One region of the Comamonas sp. lk genome, then DNA from elsewhere that is predicted to be linked to it. Evidence: predicted binding sites of a transcription regulator. Region 1 holds the regulator's gene; the other holds the start of a gene.
The links. The regulator LexA, encoded in region 1, represses DNA repair genes until DNA is damaged. The targets are predictions, from matches to a motif close to ACTGTATNNNNATACAGT.
Positions count from the first base shown of each region.

Region 1 (7,986 bases):
TCTGGCCGAATAAGCCAGCCTCGGCAAGCGCGTCGTTAAGGCGCGCATTCAAAAAAGCACCTCATCGAGGTGCTTTTTTGCGTTCTAGCGCTTACTCTGCATGCGCCAGCCGCTATCAGTTCAGGAATCACTGCCCGACTGCAATGCCAGCGCCAGCATCAGCGCCACGCGGGCCTTGCCCGGCGCGAGCAGGATCACATCCGGCTCTCCCTCCGTTGCGCCAGCGCGCAGCCAGCCCGAAATCCCTGCCATCGCCTTGACCACAGTAGGTTGCGAGGGCAGCTCAGTAAAGCCCACGGGCAAGCCTTCCAGGCAGCGGGTGCTGCTCCACACCACCACGCCAACCTGCTGTGCCCGTGCCAGCGCCTGAAGCATTTGGGCATGAATCGTGGCATTGCCCGTGCCTGCCACCACCAGACCGCGCACGCCGGCGGCCACCAGCGCATCCACGCTGCGTCCGCTTTGCAAAGCCCCGGAGGTCAGCAATTCCACCCAGGGCAGCTCGCTGTGGGCCAGCAAGTCCTGGAACGCCGTGCTACTCAAAGCCTGTGCCTGGCTGGCGACCACGGGCTGGGCCAGCCAGCGCACGGCACACTCTTCCACCACGGCACAAGGTCCGCTCTCATAGGAGCGCAGCGCATTGAGGCGGTAAGGATGCACCTTGAGCACCTGCTGCGCGTCATGCACCTCGCCGGCCGCAACCACCCACACGCCAGCCACGGCGCTGGCGGCCACGGCCACCGCATCCCGCAGGTTTTGCGGGCCATCGGCCTGTAGCGAAGTCGCCGGGCGCATGGCGCAGGTCAGCACCACCGGCTTGATGGGCTGCAGCACGGTTTGCAGCAGCCAGGCGGTTTCCTCCAGCGTGTCCGTGCCGTGCGTGATCACCAGGGCCTGCGTATCGGCATCGGCCAGCGCCTCGGCCACGGTCCGCAGCATGCTGCGCCACACCGGCCAATCCATATCCTTGCTGTCGATCTGGGCCAGCTGCATGGCGGCCAGCGGAGCCGCAGCCAACTGTGGCAAATCCGGCACCGCAGCCAACAAGCTCTCCACGCTGATCTGCCCGGCCTTGTAGCCCACGGCCTGCGTGCTCGATTCCGCCTGGCCCGCAATCGTTCCCCCGGTGCCCAAAATCACAATCTTAGGAATTGCCACTTGCTCTCCACAAAAAACTGGTTAAAAATACAGTTACTGTATAAACCAACAGATCAGAATTCCAGACCCAGGCCTTCAAGCCTGAGCCTATCGAACCAAGACTGGATGCCAGCATGCTAGACCACCCCAAGCTCACTCCCCGCCAGCAGCAGATTCTGGACCTCATCCAATCGACTATTTCCCGCACCGGCGCTCCCCCTACACGCGCCGAGATCGCCAGCACTTTTGGCTTCAAGTCCGCCAATGCCGCTGAAGAGCATCTACAGGCCCTAGCCCGCAAGGGCGTGATTGATCTGGTCAGCGGTACCTCGCGCGGCATTCGCCTGCGTGCGGACACCGTGCGCAACATCAATGCGGCCCGTGGCGCCAGCTTTTCCCTGCCGCTGTCCTCCATGGCACAGCTGGTGCTGCCACTGGTGGGCCGCGTGGCTGCCGGCTCGCCCATTCTGGCCCAGGAACATATAGACCAGAGCTATGCGGTCGAGCCCAGCCTGTTTGCCGCCAAGCCCGATTACCTGCTCAAGGTGCGCGGCATGTCCATGCGCGACGCCGGCATCATGGATGGCGATCTGCTGGCCGTGCAAGCCACCACCGAGGCACGCAACGGCCAGATCGTGGTGGCCCGCCTGGGTGACGATGTGACGGTCAAGCGCTTCAAGCGCACACCCCAGGGCATTGAGCTGCTGCCCGAAAATCCCGACTACAAGGTGATTCATGTGGCGCCCGAAGAGTCGTTCGCCATCGAAGGTCTGGCCGTGGGTCTGATCCGCAACAGCATGTTCATGTAACTACTGCCGCTGCGCGCCAGGCCTTACCGCTGCGCACAGCCCCTGTTTTCTCCAGCCCAGGTGGTAGGCGCGAAGCCTTGCAGCTTCGCCCTGAGCGGAGCTTTGCCTGAAATTTGCAATCCTGCCCTGCTCATGCCTCACGGCTTTTGATAAGGAGTTGCCAAATGGGATTCACCGCACCACTGCTGTCTTTGACACGTTTTGCCTGGAAAATCTTTCCCGTCGCCACTGCCGCAGGACAGCCCTCAGCCGCATGGGCTGCAAGCAATGACAGCGGGCCAGACCACGTAGACGGATCCAGCTCCGGCAGCGCACAAGAGCAAAAGCAAGCACAGCGGTTTCAAGGCACCGGCGCCTACCCCAATGTGATTACCCTGCGCAGCAGCCGTACCCGCCGCCGCAATAGCGCAGGTCGCTACGGCAAGCCAGTGGCCGCGCAGCAGCAACTGGCCTTGCCACTGCAAGCGGCTGACAGCACCCAGCCGCGCCTGCTGAGAATCGTGCAGCGCGAACCACAAAAGCAGCCCGAGTGCCTGCTGATTTCCGGCCGCATGGCCGATGTTTGCGCGGCGCTTGAGCGCATGGCAGGCGCAGAACAGGTCTGGCACGCCTGAGCCGTTGCGGGCAACGATCACCGCCCCCTGACGCCGTAATACAGCCCCGCTGCATGAGACGTTCAAAGGCGCTCAGCGTTGCTCAAGACGATTCACATTCCCCCTGGAATCCGTCGCACACAGCCACTGCACGCCTTGAAGCATGAGAAAGACTTCATAGCCTCCGGCCGCAGGCACATGCGATAGCGGTAGCACGAACAAGGAATTTGCCCCACTCTTCAAGGCCAGAGCGCTTTTGCACGCAGCCATGGCTGCCGATGCAGCCTGCATATCGGCGGCCGGCGCCGACTGACCGGTGCTTGAAGAACTTTGCTCCATGGAAAGCGTGTACTGCGCCTGTTCACCACGCCGCGCTGCATTGCGCATCAGAAATACATGGATGACATAGTCTGCCCCTGTCTCCGGGCGAAACATACAGACATTGCCCGTCAATGCGCCCTGGCAAACCGCCTCTGAACTGCCTTTTCTCTCGACATTGAAGTAATTGCTGGGGTTGTTGGTGACCAGCTTGACCGTCACTTGCTGGTCAGGCCCGGCAGCCAGCGCATATTGAGCGCTATCGTCCCCCTTGATCTGCCCGCTGACCGAGGAGCTGGCACTGCTGCGCAGCGCGACACGTTCCTGGGCAAAGGCTCCGCCGCTCATCAGGCTGACGGCGATCAACAACATCGGAAGAATTCGTGTCATACAAAGCCCCTTGTGTTGGTTCCAGAGCGCATCCAGCAGCTGGAAGTTCCAATTTTGCCTTGATGTCGGGGCTGAGTCCGATCGGAGCTGCTTGAAGCCGATAGGCCGTAATGGAGTTAGGGCACTTTGGCGCTTTATCTCACCTCCGCCTGCACGAGGCTGCAGCCAGCTTGCGCTTTTGCGGCTCTCAACATGGCTTGCGGCAGCACTTCGCCTTGGTCACCATGGCCGGCTTTTGCTCCTAAAATTGATAAAAATCAAATGGGGGAGCGAGATGGATTTTTTAGGCAGTCAAGGATCCGAGCTGAGAAAAATGAAAAGTCAGCTCGTGGCCCAGGAAGCGTTGCTGTTCGCAGTGATCGAAACCCTGAATCCCGAACATTTCAAGACTTTGCGTCTACGTTTTGAGTTGCATGCCGAAGAGGCCAAGACCGAGGTCCTGAATTCCATGGCCACGGACGAGTTGTATGAGCGTCTGCTTGAGCATCTTGAAAAATACTCAAAAACCATCAGCAACAGCGATTGATGCCATGAGCACACCGGCGGCTTCAGCTTTCCTTGCTGGCTTCCCAGCCATCCAATCTCGAGATCCGCTCACAGCGCCCAGACCTTACCCCCGAATCAGCCGGAAGGACAATAGAGTCTCTGCTATCAATACTCTTGCAGCACGGCGTCAAAATACCGGGCAGATCCTCTTCAAGTGACATACTTCGTAAAGTGATGCCAAAAGCTACGCTAAGCTATGGAGTGAGTAAGGCGGGCCTAGGGCCGCCTGGCGGCGTTGGTTTTGGCGCAGATTGGGGCAGCCAAAGCTTTAGCGCATTGAATGCATTGGATTTATCCAATCAATTCAGCCACTTACCAAAGGATTCCGGTAGTGAACATAGTTATTCTGGACGATTATCAAGATGCCGTGCGCAAGCTCGAATGCGCCCAGTTGCTGGAGCCTTTCAATGCCAAGGTCTACACCAACACGGTCAAGGGCGTAGGCCAGTTGGCCATCAGGCTGCGCGACGCGGACATCATCGTTCTGATCCGCGAACGCACGCCCATCACCCGGCAGTTGCTGGAAAAACTGCCGCGTCTCAAGCTCATCGCCCAGACGGGCAAGGCAGGCGCCCATATCGACGTCAAAGCCTGTACCGACCATGGCGTGGCCATTGCCGAAGGCGTAGGCTCTCCGGTCGCCCCTGCCGAGCTGACCTGGGCCTTGATCATGGCGTCTATGCGCCGCCTGCCGCAGTACATTGCCAATCTCAAACACGGAGCCTGGCAGCAATCGGGACTCAAGACCGGCTCCATGCCCACCAACTTCGGTCTGGGCAATGTGCTGCGTGGCCGCACCTTGGGCATCTGGGGCTATGGCCGCATAGGCCAGTTGCTGGCCAGCTACGGCAAGGTGTTTGGCATGCAGGTCTGCGTCTGGGGCAGCGAAGCCTCCCGGCAAAGAGCTGTGGATGATGGCCTGACGGCCGCCGCATCCAAGGAAGCTTTTTTTGAGCAAAGCGATGTGCTGTCTCTGCACCTGCGCCTGCATGAAGCTACGCGCGGCGTGGTCACGGCTCAGGACCTGGCCCGCATGAAGCCCACCGCCCTGTTCGTCAATACCTCACGCGCCGAGCTCATAGAGCCTGAGGCCTTGCTCTGCGCGCTCAATCGTGGCCGCCCCGGTCTGGCCGCCATCGATGTATTCGAGAGTGAACCCATTTTGCAAGGACATGCCTTGCTGCGTCTGGAAAACTGCATTTGCACGCCGCATATAGGCTATGTGGAGCAAGACAGCTACGAGCTCTACTTCCGCGCCGCCTTTGAGAATGTGGTGAATTTTGTGGCCGGCAATGCCACCCACATCCTCAACCCCGAGGTGCTCTCAGGCCCTATCCGGCTCAGACAGTGAAAGCGGCTGCCAGCCTCGGAGATCAGTGCCTGCTCTCCGTGCCCTGCTCGGATTTCAGGCTGACTTGCTTTGACAGTTCGCCCTCCGTAGCCTCATAGACAGACTGGCGCACCACGGTTTCCACCTCTTGCCGCAATCTAAGCACCATGGTGCGGGTCTGTTCCTGCACCACTTGCGCGATGGCCTCGCGCAAGCGCTGCTCCAACACCAGATCAACCCTTTGCATGAGGCGATGAACCAGATCTTCTTCGCTTACCGCAGAAGCCAGAGCATTCGCAACCAACCCTTGCTGCGGCTGCTGGGGCGAAGGCAAGCCAGTTGCCTGGGGAGGCGCCGACTCATGCTCTCTGACAGGCTCTGACCCCAGCTCGGCAAGGTTCGAAATATCCAGCGCATGCGGTTCGGCTTGAACCAATGCTGCCGTTTCAACTTGAGCTTCAGCGGCCGGTTCCTGGCTCGCGGCCTCAATCACTTCGGCTGGCGAAAACGAGGGCTGAGGCGGCAAAGCCTCGGGCAGCGGCGGTAACTCCTTGGGAAGAGCTACCGCGCCGCGCTTGGCATACAGACCGTCAGCAAGCCAGGGAGAATGAAAAGCTGCGGCCTGCTTGGGCACAGCCAAGGCGCCAAGCGTGTCTGGCGCCAACTCGGGCTGCGGTGCCGGCTCTCGCAACGGCATTTCTTTCGCGCGTGCGGCGTCTTGTTCTGCAACAGCCGATTCACGCTCTGCATCTATCACTTCGGTCAAGGTCGGAACAAAGCGTGGCGGAATTCTGGGTGTGGAGTTCATTGCCTACCCCTTGAGATTCAAGTCATGCCGCACGATGGCATAGCCACGCGCTGCATAGTCTTTCCAGCGCTCGCGCGCATCATGGCGGTCCATTTCGTCCACGGACGAGACGATTTCCACCACGCGTGCGAACTGCTCGAAAGACTCCGGCACCTGCCGGGTGAGGTTGACCAACACATCGTGATGGGGCAAGTCCTGCAACGAGCTTGTCAACACAATGGGAGCGGCCGAGACCAGTTGCGCACCGTCGCTGATACGTGAATGGGCCAGAAAATCCGTGGGCGAAACAGCCCACAGCTTGGGCGAGAGGCTGGCAAGCTGCGCCTCCTCGGCCAGGATAACAAGGCGGGCGCCATGCTTGATGGCCTTGCGCGCAAAACGGCAGACATAGGCCTGCTTGTCAGGCGCGTTGAAATGAAAAGCGATTTCAGTCACATCACACTCCCGCCAGTGCTCCGGACTCCAGAGCTGGACCAGAACACCGGCGGATGGTTCATCAGATGGCGGAGCCGCCAGCAACAACTGGCTTGGCACGCACGGCACGCGGCTTGGTCGCGCCTGTGGAGTCAGAGCTCGCGGCTGCCGCCTTTATCGCCTTCACTACAGGCTTGGTCGCCGGAGTTTTGGCAGATGATCTGGTCGAGGCCTTGGTTGATGTTTTCGCCGAAGTCTTTGCCGAGGTTTTAGCCGGAGCTTTGGCTGCGGTCTTGGTCGCGGCCTTTGCAACACTTTCCTGCGCCAGCAGATAGTGCAGCAACAAGCCCACGGGCCTACCTGTACCGCCCTTGGCTGCGCCACTCTTCCAGGCCGTACCGGCGATATCCAGATGCGCCCAGGGAATGTCGCCCACGAATTTCTGCAAGAACTTGGCAGCAGTGATTGCGCCGCCGGCGCGCCCGGCCACATTGCCCATATCGGCAAAATTGCTCTTCAGACCTTCGGCATATTCGTCATCCAGCGGCAAGCGCCAGCACAGGTCATGGGCCGCATCACCGGCGTTTTGCAGCGCCTGCGCCAAAGCATCGTCTGCCGTGAACAGACCGCTGCGCACGCCACCCAGGGCCACCACGCAGGCTCCGGTGAGCGTGGCCATATTGACCATGGCGCTGGGTTTGAAGCGGGCAGCGTAAGTCAGTGCGTCGCACAGCACCAGACGGCCTTCGGCATCGGTATTGAGAATCTCAATGGTTTGGCCGCTCATGCTGGTCACCACATCGCCGGGCTTGACGGCTGCACCATCGGGCATGTTTTCACAAGCAGGAATCACGCCCACCACATTGATTGCCGGCTGCAGCTTGGCCAGCGCCTGGAACACGCCCAGCACACTGGCAGCGCCCCCCATGTCGAACTTCATCTCGTCCATCTCGGCTGCGGGCTTGAGCGAAATGCCGCCGGTATCAAAGGTGATGCCCTTGCCTACCAGCACAATCGGGGCCACGTTCTTGGCCGCACCGTTGTAATGCAGCTCGATCAGACGCAAAGGCTCACGCGAGCCCTGGGCCACGGCCATGAAGGCTCCCATGCCCAATTTGGCAACTTCGGCCGGGCCATGAATCTTGCAGCTCATGCGCGCCGACTTGGCAATGCCGCGCGCAGCATTGGCCAGCAAGGTCGGCGTTGCATGATTGGCGGGGCGATTGGCCCACTCGCGTGCAGTTTCAACACCTTCCATCTGCGCTACAGCCAGATCGAAAGCGGCAGACAGGGCTGCCGATTTCGAAGGTACACCCAGCAACACTTTTTTCAGCGCCACAGCCTTGGCCTGGGGCTTGGTATGGGTGTAGACATAAGTGGCATCAGCCAACACCTGTACGGCCGCGGCAACCGCCTGCGCCGAAGCCTCGAAGGAGAAGCTCAGCACCGCCTTGGCAATGCCTTCCGTCTTGAGCAGGGATGCGCAAGCCGCCAGTGCGCTGCGCACGTCCTTGGCCGTGCCTTTGCCGGCGCCCAACAACACCACGCGACGGGCAGCCACTGCGGGTACTTGGTACATCTGCAGTTGTTTGCCGCAAGACAAGGCAAAATCACCGTGTTTAATGGCATGGGCCGCCAAGG
Region 1 is NZ_UOOB01000001.1:2,502,910-2,510,895, reverse strand. It holds gene adk (adenylate kinase) at 1-13, shown strand, start outside; gene EAO39_RS11610 (asparaginase domain-containing protein) at 121-1,158, opposite strand; gene lexA (transcriptional repressor LexA) at 1,272-1,946, shown strand; gene EAO39_RS11600 (hypothetical protein) at 2,111-2,560, shown strand; gene EAO39_RS11595 (hypothetical protein) at 2,633-3,247, opposite strand; gene EAO39_RS11590 (hypothetical protein) at 3,561-3,773, shown strand; gene EAO39_RS11585 (D-2-hydroxyacid dehydrogenase family protein) at 4,125-5,144, shown strand; gene EAO39_RS11580 (hypothetical protein) at 5,167-5,931, opposite strand; gene EAO39_RS11575 (DNA polymerase III subunit chi) at 5,935-6,366, opposite strand; gene EAO39_RS11570 (leucyl aminopeptidase) at 6,428-7,986, opposite strand, start outside.

Region 2 (7,986 bases), 2.3 Mb from region 1:
ATGGTAGAGCCCGCAAACGCCCCTGATGTCTTGTCAGGTCTATCGGCGGGCCTCAGTCCGGGCCGCTCAGCAACTCCTCATGCCAGTCAAAATATCCAGTCAAATAACGGTTTTGCGCTTATTCTCAAAGCGCAAGCAGCTATTGATTCAAGAGTATCCCGCCATGAATTCCTCCTCTTCAAGTGTCCAGACCCGGGCCACAGCCATAGGCTTGCTGGCGGTGCTGTGCTGGAGTTGTACCGTGGGGCTGATGCGTGCCATTGCCGAACCCCTGGGGGCCGTAGGCGGCGCAGCCTGTCTTTATTCGATGGCCGCCGTGTGTATCGCGCTGACGCGTGGTATTCAAGGGCCTAGGCAATGGCGTTCCATGCATCCCGTGTATTTCTGGGGCTGCGGCGCTTTGTTCGTGGTGTACGAAATCTGTCTGTCGGTGGCCGTGGGCCTGGCAGACGACCGATCCCAGGCCATGGAGATAGGACTGATCAACTATCTTTGGCCCAGTCTGACCATTGTGCTGGCCGTGTTGTGCAAGCAGCAAAGCGCGCGCTGGTGGCTATGGCCCGGCGTGGCCCTATGCCTGTGGGGCTTGGCGCGCGTGCTGGCTGGAGACGCCTTCAGTGCGCGCTCCATGTGGTCTCATGTGCAGGGCAATCCCGTGGCTTATGGCATGGCGTTTGCGGCGGCGTTGCTATGGCCTGCCTACAGCCTGCTGGCGCGACGTTTTGGCGGCGGCTTCAACGCGGTGGGCTTGTTTGTTTTGTGGACGGCACTGGCGCTCTGGATCAAGTGGCTGATGCTCGATGTCGACAAGACCATGGACTGGTCTGTGATCACGGGCGTGCAGGTCTTTCTGGTCGGGGCTCTGACGGCGCTGGGCTATAGCTGCTGGGAGCATGGAATCCAGCACGGCAAGCTGGCCATCATGGCCGCCGCCTCGTATTTCACGCCCGTGCTCTCGGCCCTCATGGCTAGTGCGCTGCTGCAGGTGCTGCCGGGCTGGAGTTTCTGGCAGGGCGTGGCCCTGGTGACGCTGGGCTCGCTGATCTGCTGGATGGCAACCCGACGCATGGGCTAGCCCGCCCGGCTTCACTCTTCTTCAAAACCTTTGCCGCGCAGCACCTTGCTGGCAATTTCGGCGCTAAAGCCGCGAGAGGCCAGAAAGCGCATCTGCTTCATATGCTCTTGCGGCGTTTGCGGCTGGCTGCCAAAGCGCTGCAGCCAGAGCGCATGGGCGCGCTGCAGCTCGGTATCGCGCAGCTGCTCGGCGGCGCTGCGCAGGGTGTCGTCATCGAGCCCCTTGGTTCTGAGCTCCTGCACCAGGCGCGCCGAGCCATAGCGGCGCGCCTTGCTGTGGATCACAGACTCCACCACCCGCTGCACGCTGATGAAGCCGCGCTTTTCCAGCTCATCCAGAATGGCGTTCAGGTCATCGCCTTCCTCCACATACCCGATCAGCTTGCGCTGCAATTCCAGCCGTGAGTGTTCGCGTTGCGACAGCAACTTGAGTGCGCGACCCTTGAGCGAGAGCTTGGCAAAGCCCATGTCAGCAGTTCTCCAGAAACAAAAAGGCGCAGGACGAACCTGCGCAAAGATGGCAACCTGTAGGGCGGCAAGACCCAGATTTCAAAACTGGCGCGCTCCGTTTCAGAGGCGCCATTGCCGTGCGCAGCGCGTTTTATTCCGCGATCACGCCGTCTTTGTCGACCTTGCCCTTGCCGTTCTTGGCGGGCTTGGCTTCGGGCACATCGCTGTTGCCTGCGCCGGGCAGCAGAGCAATGCCCAGGCTGTCGCGCACCTTGTTTTCGATTTCGAAAGCCAGGGCGGGGTTTTCACGCAGGAATTCACGTGAGTTGTCGCGGCCCTGGCCGATTTTTTCGCCGTTGTAGGCATACCAGGCACCGGATTTTTCGAGGATCTTGGCGGTCACGCCCATGTCCAGAATTTCACCTTCGCGGCTGATGCCTTCGCCAAACAGGATGTCGAACTCGGCGGTCTTGAATGGAGGCGAAACCTTGTTCTTGACAACCTTGACCTTGGTTTCGTTGCCGATGGCTTCGTCGCCTTTTTTGATGGTGCCGGTGCGGCGGATATCCAGGCGCACCGAGGCGTAGAACTTCAGCGCATTGCCGCCGGTGGTGGTTTCGGGCGAACCGAACATCACGCCGATCTTCATGCGGATCTGGTTGATGAAGATGACCATGCAGTTGGTCTTCTTGATGGTGGCGGTCAGCTTGCGCAGGGCCTGGCTCATCAGACGCGCTTGCAGGCCGGGCAGGGCATCGCCCATTTCGCCTTCGATTTCGGCCTTGGGGGTCAGGGCGGCCACCGAGTCGATGACGATCAGATCCACGGCGCCGGAGCGCACCAGGCTGTCCACCACTTCCAGTGCCTGCTCGCCGGTGTCGGGCTGGCTGATCAGCAGCTCATTGAGGTTCACCCCCAGCTTCTGAGCATAGCCGGTGTCCAGTGCGTGTTCGGCGTCGATGAAGGCGCAGGTGCCGGCCAGCTTTTGCATCTCGGCAATCACCTGCAGCGTCAGCGTGGTCTTGCCCGAGGACTCGGGGCCGTAGATTTCGATCACGCGGCCGCGGGGCAGGCCGCCTACGCCCAGAGCAATGTCCAGACCCAGAGAGCCGGTGGAAACCACCTGGATGTCCTGGATGGCTTCGCCTTCGCCCAGCTTCATGATGGTGCCCTTGCCGAACTGCTTTTCGATCTGGGCGAGTGCGGCTGCCAGTGCTTTGGCTTTTTCGCTGTTGGCGTCTGCGGACTTGGCTGTGGCGTTCATATCTAGCTCCTGGGTCGGTGGTGCGGCGGTCTGGGGTCAGCTCTGTATTGGCTTCAGAACTGGATGCTTGAACAGTAGTTTATGGGCTTGTACTTGCCATGTGTTGAAATATTTAGTCAGTTTGCCTTACTATTAATCAATGACCGAAATCGCCCCCGTGACCCCTGCCGACGATGCCTGGCGGCAAACCCATCTGGGTCGCTTGCTGGGCCATGCCATGCGCCGGTTCGATGCGCGCGTGCTGCAGCTCATGGCGCGCGATCTGGAGGTGCCGCTGGCGCTGTCCAATCTGGCGGCGCGCGACAAGGTGGGCGCTGCCCATATCCACATCACAAGGCATTTGTCGCTGGCCGGAGACCGGCTTACCGATCTGGCCGAGAAGGCCGGCATGAGCAAACAGGCCATGGCCGACCTGGTGGCCCAGTGCGAGGCCTGGGGTCTGGTGACGCGCGAAATCGACGCGCGCGATGCGCGCGCAAAGCGGGTGCGCTTCACGCAAAGCGGGCTGGCATGGCTCAAAGCCTTTCACGATGCCGTCGCGCAGGCACAGGCCGAATTTAGGGAGGCCGTGGGCGAGGATGTGGCCACGGTGGTGGCTCTGGGTCTGGAAGCCTATGCCGAAGGCTATTGAAGCGCTGCCGTTGAGTCTGCAGACGGCGGGCCGCTCTCTACAATGGCAGCAAAGGCGCCGCAGATTTGCAGACTGCCTGCCCTGCGGCAGCCATACATAACCAGGAGACAACCCCATGCGCATACTGATTGCTGAAGACGACCAGGTGCTGGCCGATGGCTTGCTGCGCACGCTGCGCAGCTCGGGTGCCGTGGTCAGCCATGTGGCCAGCGGCAGCGAGGCCGATGCCGCCTTGCTCACCAACAGCGAGTTTGATTTGCTGATTCTGGATCTGGGTCTGCCCAAGATGCATGGGCTGGAGGTGCTCAAGCGCCTGCGCGGCCGCGGCGATGCGCTGCCGGTGCTGATTCTCACGGCGGCCGATTCGATCGAAGAGCGCGTGCAAGGCCTGGACTACGGCGCCGACGACTACATGGCCAAGCCGTTTGCTCTGTCCGAGCTGGAAGCGCGCGTGCGGGCGCTGACGCGTCGCGGCATGGGCGGCGCCAGCTCCACCATCAAGCATGGGCCGCTGGTATACGACCAGGCCGGCCGTGTGGCCACGATTGACGGCAAGATGATTGAGCTGTCGGCCCGCGAACTCGGTCTGCTGGAAGTGCTGCTGCAGCGCGCCGGTCGCCTGGTCAGCAAGGACCAGCTGGTGGACCGCCTGTGCGAGTGGGGCGAGGAGGTGAGCAACAACGCCATCGAGGTCTATATCCACCGCTTGCGCAAGAAGATCGAGAAGGGGCCGATTCGCATCGCCACCGTGCGCGGCCTGGGCTATTGCCTTGAAAAAATATCTTCCCCCTGAGCGGCTGCGCCGCTTCCCCCAGGGGACGGCAGCCTTTGCTGCGGGGCGGCCCTTGCTGGCTGCCTCTGACCTTACGTAGCGCTTGTCCATGAAGATCTTTCAGCGTGAGCAGCGATCCCTGTTTGGCGAAATCCTGGACTGGATGCTCACGCCATTGCTGCTGCTGTGGCCCATCAGCCTGGCGCTGACCTGGCTGGTGGCCCAGGGCCTGGCCAACAAGCCTTTCGATCGGGCGCTGGAGTACAACGCCCAGGCCCTGGCTCAGCTGGTCATCGTGCAGCGCGGCAAGGTGCAGTTCAATCTGCCGCAGTCGGCCACCGAGATTCTGCGTGCCGATGATTCCGATACGGTGTTTTTCCAGGTGCTGGGTGCCAAGGGCGAGCATCTGGCCGGTGAGCGCGATTTGCCCAGACCGCCGGAAACGGAAGAGGCACCGGCCACCGGCACGGTGCTGCTTCGCGACGAGGAGTACAAGGGCATTGATTTGCGCGTGGCCTATATCTGGGTGCGCATGCCGCTGCCCGGGGAGCAGCACGCTCTGGTGCAGGTGGCCGAGACCCGCGAAAAGCGCAGCGTGCTGGCCACGGAAATCATCAAGGGCGTGATGCTGCCGCAGTTCGTCAGCCTGCCGCTGGCGGCGCTGCTGGTGTGGCTGGCGCTGGCGCGCGGCATCAAGCCGCTGCACCGGCTGGAAGAGCGCATACGGGCCCGCAAGCCCGAGGATCTCTCGCCCATCAACCACAAGGATGTGCCGCTGGAGGTGGTGCCGCTGGTCGATTCCGTCAACGATTTGCTGGAGCGACTCGACGACTCCATCGCTACCCAGAAACGTTTTTTGGCCGATGCCGCCCATCAGCTCAAGACGCCGCTGGCAGGGCTGCGCATGCAGGCCGATCTGGCCCAGCGCGAAGGCACAAGCCCTGAGGAAATCAAGCGCTCGCTGATGCAGATCGGCCGCTCCAGCATTCGTGCCACGCACACCGTCAACCAGCTGCTGGCGCTGGCGCGGGCGGAAAGCGCCGTGCCCGCCATGCAGCCCTGCAATCTGGTGGAGCTGGCCGCCGAAGTGGTGCTGGACTGCCTGCCGCGCGCCATGGACAAGCACCTAGACCTGGGCTATGAAGGCGCAGAGGCTGGCACGCCAGGCGTCTGGCTCAACGGCAATCCCACGCTGCTGATGGAGCTGATACGCAATCTGGTGGACAACGCCATCAACTACACACCCTCCAGCAGCAGCGCACCCGGCGTGGTCACCGTGCGCGTGCTGGCAGACCACTTTGCCCGGGTGCTGCTGCTGCAGGTCGAGGATTCTGGTCCCGGCGTGCCGCAAACCGAGCGCGAACTGGTCTTTCAGCCTTTTTACCGCGTGCTGGGTACCGAGGCCGACGGCTCGGGCCTGGGTCTGCCCATCGTCCAGGAGATTGCGCGCCAACATGGTGCACAAGTGCTGCTGGAAGACGCCAATCCGGGGCAAAACCCCTGCGGCGCCCGGTTTACGGTGCGATTTATTGCGCAGCGCATATCGGAAACTGCGTACTAGGCAAATACTTGCTTACCCTAAAATGAATTTTTATAGGACTTGCCCGTAGGGTGTGCGCACCCCGGAGGCAAGCTTTTGGTATTTCATTGGATCCGGGAGCCTTTCTGATGCAACGTCGTCATTTCATTCACACCGCTGCTGCAGCCGCCGTGGTTTCCTCTTTGCCTGGTCTGGCTATGGCCCAGGATACTTCGCGCGCTCTGCGCATCGTCGTGCCTTTCCCCGCCGGTGGCGCTACCGACATGGTTCCCCGCAACATGCAGGACGTGCTGCCCAAGCTGCTGGGCGGCCAGGCCGTGGTGATCGAGAACAAGGCCGGTGCAGGCGGCTCCATCGGCATGGCTGAAGTGGCCCGTGCCACCGACGGCGTGACCTTCGGCATCGCCACCCTGTCCACCCACGGCGTCAACCCTGCCGTGTTCAAGAAGCTGCCTTACGACGCCACCAAGGACTTTGTGGGCGTGACGGAAATCGTCAAGGCTCCGGGCGTGATCGTGATCAACCCCAAGCTCATCCCCGTCAAGACCTTTGCCGAATTCGTGGCCTACCTCAAGGCCAACCCCGGCAAGGTGTCCTATGCCACGCCTGGCAACGGCACCATCGGCCACATGTGGGGCGTGCAGTTCCTCAAGAGCACAGGCACCGAGATGAACCACATCCCTTACCGTGGTGCCGGCCCTGCCATCAACGACGTGCTGGGCGGTCAGGTGCCCGTGTACTTCGACCAGGTTGCGGCCTCTCTGCCCCACATCAAGGCAGGCAAGATGCGCGCCCTGGCCGTGTCCTGGCACGAGCGCCTGGACGTGCTGCCCGATGTGCCTACCTACGCCCAGACCGGTCATCCCGACCTCAACGATCCTTCCTGGTTCGGCCTGGTGGCCCCCAAGAACACGCCTGCCGCACAAGTGGAACGCGTGCAAAAAGCCATCGTCGCCGCGCTGCAGGACCCCGCAGTTCAGCAACGCATGGCCGCGCAAGGTCTGTACCCTTCGGGCACCTCTAGCGCTGCTTTCACCAAGCAGATCGCTAGCGAAGTGGCCAAGATGAAGAAGGTGGCTGCTGCCGCCAATATTCAGATCGACTAAAAGTGATAGCTGCTAGCCCATTTATTGATTGGGCTAGCAGTCGATTTCATTGAAAAAGGCCTGCATTGCAGGCCTTTTTCTTGGTGGCTCGCTTGGGCTTTACTTGGGGCAGGAGCGCAAGGCCTTGGCTTCCAGATTTTTGCCCAGCAAGGCCGTCACTTCCTGCTTGAAGCTGGCCGTGGCCTTGGGCAGACGCAACGCATAGGTGGTCAGCTCGGCGCGCTCCTGCACCACACGGGCGGTGCGCACGCCCTGGCGCGCAAACGTGGCCAGCTGGCGCTGTGCGGCCTCTTCGCTGGAGAAACGCCCTAGGGACAGGCCGGGCTCCAGAGCGCCGCCGGCACGGTCAAATTCGATGTCCATCAGGCGCAGTTCGACGCGCTTGCGGTCTAGAAACTCGGCATCGGGAAACTTGCCCATGTACACCATCCAGCGACCGCCCTGATGGCTGGGTATCAGCTCCCACTGGCTCTTGGGCTTGGCGGTCAGGGCGCGGCGGATATGGCCGACCTGGCGCTCGTCAAGATTGCTGGCCAGATAGCAGCTCTCGGCCTCCTTGGTGTCTGCTTTGGCTTCGGGCCTGGGCTCGGTTTTTGGCTCGGTCTTGGGGGGCTTTGAATCCTCTTGAGGTTCTTCTTGCGGCTTGCTTTCAGCTTCTGTGACCGGCTTGACTTCAGGGAGCAGGGCTGGAGCCGGGACTTCACCGGGCGGCAGCACGCGCAGGGCGTCGGGTTGAATCTGCTGCTGCAGGCGCTGGGGTTCGGATTGAGTTGCCGGCTGTGCGCCCAGCGCAGCCAAGTGGCCGTGGCTCCAGAGGTAATAGCCGGCATTGGCCAGTACCAGCAGCAAAAAAACAAGTCGCAGCATGGTTCAGGCCTGCAGCGGGCTGCTGGCCGGGCGCACGCTGATCTCGGAGCTGGTCACCGCCTGTACGCCGCTGGCGGTGCGTACCAGAAAGCCGCCATCGGCAGCCACGCCCTGGGCCAGACCGGTGCTGCCGTCGCTGAGCACCACTTCGCGTCCGGCCAGCAGATCGCGCTGGGCAAAGCGCGACAGCAGGGGCTCGAAACCGCTCTGGGCAAAGCTTTGCACCTGGGCCACCAGATTGGGCAAGATGCAGGCCAGGGCCGTGGGCGCATCCAGCGCGGC
Region 2 is NZ_UOOB01000001.1:231,045-239,030, reverse strand. It holds gene yddG (aromatic amino acid DMT transporter YddG) at 164-1,075, shown strand; gene recX (recombination regulator RecX) at 1,087-1,542, opposite strand; gene recA (recombinase RecA) at 1,676-2,788, opposite strand; gene EAO39_RS01055 (MarR family transcriptional regulator) at 2,928-3,419, shown strand; gene EAO39_RS01050 (response regulator transcription factor) at 3,535-4,212, shown strand; gene EAO39_RS01045 (sensor histidine kinase) at 4,301-5,752, shown strand; gene EAO39_RS01040 (tripartite tricarboxylate transporter substrate-binding protein) at 5,860-6,837, shown strand; gene EAO39_RS01035 (SPOR domain-containing protein) at 6,937-7,704, opposite strand; gene EAO39_RS01030 (biotin--[acetyl-CoA-carboxylase] ligase) at 7,708-7,986, opposite strand, start outside.
Region 2: the regulator LexA is predicted to act here: its motif matches at 2,847-2,864, upstream of recA (recombinase RecA).